2 regions of the Pelotomaculum sp. PtaB.Bin117 genome follow, and region 1 is predicted to be linked to the other one. Evidence: riboswitches for the same ligand, from Rfam matches in the RefSeq annotation. Region 1 holds a riboswitch; the other holds the start of a gene.
The links. Region 1 has a riboswitch for fluoride ahead of A4E54_RS08165 (iron-sulfur cluster assembly scaffold protein). Riboswitches for the same ligand answer to the same signal wherever they lie in the genome.

Region 1 (2,461 bases):
TTTCGTCAAACAGGGTTATCTTAGCCTTCAATTCTTCCAAAGGAATACCAAGTGCCTTCATCTCTAGTTCCAACCCGAGCTGCAATTCACCGGCTGCGTTGTTGCCTTTATTGCAGGTAGCGTTTATAGCCGCACGCCCCTTTTCTTTTAGCAGGAAATTTTCCAGAATGTTGGTAAACGCCGGCAGGTTGCTTGCTTTCAACTTTTCATCGTCGCAGGAAATTTTTCCGTCCAAAGCTAACTTGGCGGAAACCGGGTAAATATTTATTTCTTCGAAGCCGACTTTTTCAGCTAGCACTTTCTTGGCAAATTCAAGTGCCTTTTTTTTATCCTGCTCATTTAAATAATCAATTTTATTTAGAATAAAGAACGTCTTTGCTGAATACTGCTCGATGTCTTTTAAAAAATCCAGCTCGGATTGGCTGATCGGCTGGTCGGACGATAAAAGAAAAATGGCAGCGTCCACCTTGGGCAGGTAGTTATAAGTCTCATCCGTATTGTTCCGGTAAACTGAGCCGACCCCCGGTGTGTCTATTAAAACGACGCCGTCATTTAAATAAGGCGACGGGTACTCAAGATGAACTAGCTTGACATTCTTTTCATTGCAGGGGTTGCCCTCTTCAGTAACGTATAAGGGCAAATCATCCAGCGTAGCTTCTGCGGCACCCCCGTCCGAGAAAGTTACTTTTACACTAATCTTCTCACCATATTGGATCAAGGTAACAATGGAAGTTAGTGGTACGACGGCAGTTGGCAAAAGGTCCTCCCCTAGAAGGGCATTAAGGAAAGTTGTTTTTCCCCTTTTGAATTCACCGAGGACAACCAAATTAAAGCGGCCATGTAAAAGCTTTTGCTTTATTTCTTCTAGGTATTCTACGAGGTGGACGATTTCTCTTTGTTTGGCTATGTTTTCGAGTAATCCCAGGTTTTCTAGGACCTTAGTTCTTAATTTCCCATAACTTTGCTCCATTAATTTCTGACCTCCCACTCGGCAAAATAAAAAACTCCTACCAATATAAAAAATATTGGTAGGAGTTATTAGCCTCAAAAGACGTTGGGTGAACTCCATCACCTGGGTTATATAACTTATAACATTTTATCTGAAAAAAATTATTAGGTCAATATGGTTTGGGTAGTGTTTCAAATTACGTGGCCAAACACAAAGGTGTATTGATTATAAAAGAATAAAAATTGTTTATCAATAAAATTTTATTGCTAATAGTAATCTTTATGTGATAATTTATTAGGTGACAAATCAGATTATACAGGTTATATATTTTTGACAGCAGGCGATGGAGTTCGCCTAATGCCTATAAGGCTGATGACTCCTACTTATTAATGTAGGAGTTTTTTTATTATAGATTAAATTAAAAATCAACTTTGGATATTCCAAATTAAAAATGTTCAAAGGAGGAAAGAATTTAATGATTTATTCTCATGAAGTGGAAAACATGTGTACCGTGGCAAAAGGCCCAAAACATGGACCGGCGGCGATTCCTGAGGAAGGAAATTGGGTCAAGGTTTATGATGTGAAAGATGTTTCCGGTCTTACTCATGGGGTTGGTGGGTGCGCGCCACAGCAGGGTGCTTGTAAAATCACCCTGAATGTAAAGGCAGGTCTTATTGAAGAAGCCTTAATTGAGACTATCGGGTGTTCAGGCATGACTCATTCAGCTGCTATGGCTTCAGAAATACTACCGGGAAAAACTATTTTGGAAGCACTGAATACAGATCTGGTATGCGATGCAATCAACGTAGCTATGAGAGAACTATTTTTGCAGATAGTCTATGGCAGGACACAAACGGCATTTTCAGAAGGCGGGCTGCCCATAGGCGCCGGTCTCGAGGATCTGGGAAAAGGGTTGAGAGCCCAGGTGGCCACCATGTATGGAACCAAAATAAAGGGAACACGTTATCTGGAAATGGCAGAGGGCTATGTAACCAGGATGGGGTTGGATGAAAACAATGAGGTTATTGGATATAAGTTCGTGCACCTTGGGAAGATGATGGAAATGGTTGCAAAAGGCGTTGATGCTAATGAAGCTGTGCAAAAAGCCACCGGTCAGTACGGCAGATATGATGAGGCGGTAAAATATATCGATCCCAGGCATGAATAATTTTGAGATAGGAGGAATAAGAGATGCAACTATTTGAGAGTTATGAGAGAAGAATAAATCAGATTACCCCGGTATTAGAAAAATACGGAATGAGCAGCCTTGACGAAGCTTGGCAGATTTGCGCGAATAAAGGTATTGACGTGCAGACCATTGTAAAAGCTATTCAAACAATCTGTTTTGAAAATGCCGTATGGGCTTATACTCTCGGCGCCGCAATTGCGATAAAAAAGGGACTAAAAACAGCCAGCGAAGCTGCCGAAGCATTAGGAGAAGGACTGCAGGCTTTTTGTATCCCCGGCTCGGTTGCAGACCAGCGGCAGGTTGGCACCGGACACGGCAACCTG
Region 2 (2,461 bases), on a different contig from region 1:
TCACGCCGAAACAACCCAATAAATGGATATAAGCCGAAAATCTTCGACATCACTTTGCTTGCCAGCAAAACCAGGAAGGCCAATGGTGCCGTAATCAAAGCGGATAAAGAAACAAGTGTACCCGCGCGAATGAAATAAAAAGGGGTGAGAAATCCCACGGTTAAAGTCCTTAATCTTCGCAGCCAGAAGGTGTCTTTATTGGAGAATTCGGCCAGAATCATACCAATGAGGTATGCGGGAAGCACCGCCTCACTTCCCGACCAAACAGCCAAAGCACCTAATCCAAAAAGGACGAGTATGACCCACTTCGCCCTTATAGCGGCAGTCCTGTATGCATAAACACGGGTCAACCACCGGGTGAGAAAAGGCAACAGGAACAAGACCACAGCAGTTACAATAACAAAAACAACAGTCCTATAGGTAAACGGGGAAAATATAAGGCCAAGGGCAATGACTGTTCCAAGATCATTTATAAAGCAAGCTCCTAGAATTCCTTTGCCGAATTCGGTTTCGTTGAAGCCGGTTTCCAGCATAACTGCGTAGACAACCGCCATTGAGGTCGTGGAAAGTGCCACACCGCCTAACAAACTAGCCTGCAATGTCCAACTAAGAGCATAATAAGCTATCGCGGTGCAACCCAGAAACGGTGCGAAAAAGCCGATTAGCCCAATAACCGTTACTTCTTTCAACTTTTTTTGAAGTACGTCTTTTTCAAGTTCAGCACCAGCCAGGAAAGTCAGCAAAACAGCTCCGGATGAAGCCAGAAAAGTCAACCATTCCTGATTAGAACCTAAAGCTTCTGTCTTACCGAGGGAAGCAGCTACAGCAGCTGTAATTACTCCAACGCATATTTCTACCAGTGCAATTGAAATGCGGAGGTGATAGGCGATGATAGCCGAAAAAACAGCCAATCCAAGCCAAAAGAAAGCCAGCATATAGATATGTTCCATATTTTCGTTCACCTTTCATTTTTAAAGATTTATAACATATAGGATAAGAAATCAATTATCAGCTCCTTAAATAATTTTTGACTGCAACAAACTGTAAAGTTACACCACCCCCTCTCGTATTCGCAATTAAAGTTTGATAAGAGCTATAAAAACAAAAACCCCCACCCGAAGGTAGGAGTCATCAGCTTTTTAATGCTCAGGCGAACTCCATCGCCCCCCGTAGCGGGGATAATATTACTTTGTTCAAAAAATAAAAACCTCCCATTACCGGTAGGAGCCATCAACGATCCGCATATGGCGAGCTCCATCACCATATATTATTATAACATATATAACATACCCTCTAAAAAAATATAAAAATTGATTTGATAGAAGCAACCCGGTTAAGGCTGCTTTTCTATTCCGAGGCGGGTTTAATCCTTCTTGGAGGACCTGAGAAAAATTTACTCCTGCTTCATCACCAAGGACTTTTAGATATTTAGTAATTGATACGTTGATTCCATAGTGGTTAAATCGTTTGCTTTGCGGTATTTCGCAAAGTCGATGTCCGCCCACGAAACAAACTCATTAGCTTCATGCGGAGGTTCATAGGCGGACGGTTCTGGGAATATGCGTCCGTCATCCTGTTCGCATACTCCCCAAAGGCCAATAGCATCATGAGCCATATAAATTGCTTCTGCCAGGTCTTTACCTTGTGTATTAATGTCAAGTTACAACATATCCCGAATTGGTGGGGGTAAGGATTACAGGATACACTTTTGTCATCTAGCAACATTCTCCTTTATGGTAGTAGGCTGACCCTCTAGAGGCAGCTTCCGGTCATTGGTTTATTCTACAATTTTTTGAATTTTTTCCGCTGAGATGGTTAGTTCTTGCATGGCTGCGGAAATCTCCTGAGTGGCTGCAGCCTGTTCTTCGCTTAGAGCGGCTGTATCAATAACTTTTTCAGCCATTGTCATTGCATTATTATTTATTGTAGCAAGGATATCTTTGATTTCTTTGACGCTCTGAGCGCTTTTTACCGACATCTTACGAATTTCATCGGCCACGACAGAGAAACCTTTGCCATATTCTCCGGCCCTTGCTGCCTCTATGGCAGCATTAAGACCTAGTAGATTAGAAGTGTTAGCAACTTCATTAATAAACCCTAAAATCGTGTCAGTCTTCTTGACCTGAGCAATTATTTCTTCAACCTGTATCTTTAGGATGTCTTGACTATTAGCCAGTTGCTGGGCGGACGAAGCAAGTTCTTCTATTGTAGCTGAGGTCTGTTGAGTTGAAGATACTACTAATTGGGCTATTTGGTTCGCCTCATCCTTGCCCTTCAAACCGAGACCGATGAATATAGCGCCTATTACATCACCTTTTTTATCTTTCAGAGGTATGCTCCTTGATTTGAAAGATACGCCATAGACCTCTTTATCTAACACCACCTCAGTAACTTCTCCCGTTGTAATGGCTTTATACATACCGCCTCCCTCGGGAACTGGTTTTCCGGCCAAGTCACCCAA

Region 2: linked by a shared signal. The riboswitch ahead of A4E54_RS12875 (cation:proton antiporter) and the one ahead of A4E54_RS08165 (iron-sulfur cluster assembly scaffold protein) in region 1 are both predicted to bind fluoride.

What each region holds. Positions count from the first base shown of each region.
Region 1 is NZ_MVQM01000118.1:24,294-26,754, reverse strand. Features, by position in the region: gene A4E54_RS08170 (dynamin family protein) at 1-970, opposite strand, end outside; fluoride riboswitch at 1,023-1,082, opposite strand; fluoride riboswitch at 1,280-1,338, shown strand; gene A4E54_RS08165 (iron-sulfur cluster assembly scaffold protein) at 1,425-2,117, shown strand; gene A4E54_RS08160 (GGGtGRT protein) at 2,141-2,461, shown strand, end outside.
Region 2 is NZ_MVQM01000166.1:21,393-23,853, forward strand. Features, by position in the region: gene A4E54_RS12875 (cation:proton antiporter) at 1-950, opposite strand, end outside; fluoride riboswitch at 1,116-1,174, opposite strand; fluoride riboswitch at 1,215-1,271, opposite strand; gene A4E54_RS12880 (methyl-accepting chemotaxis protein) at 1,778-2,461, opposite strand, start outside.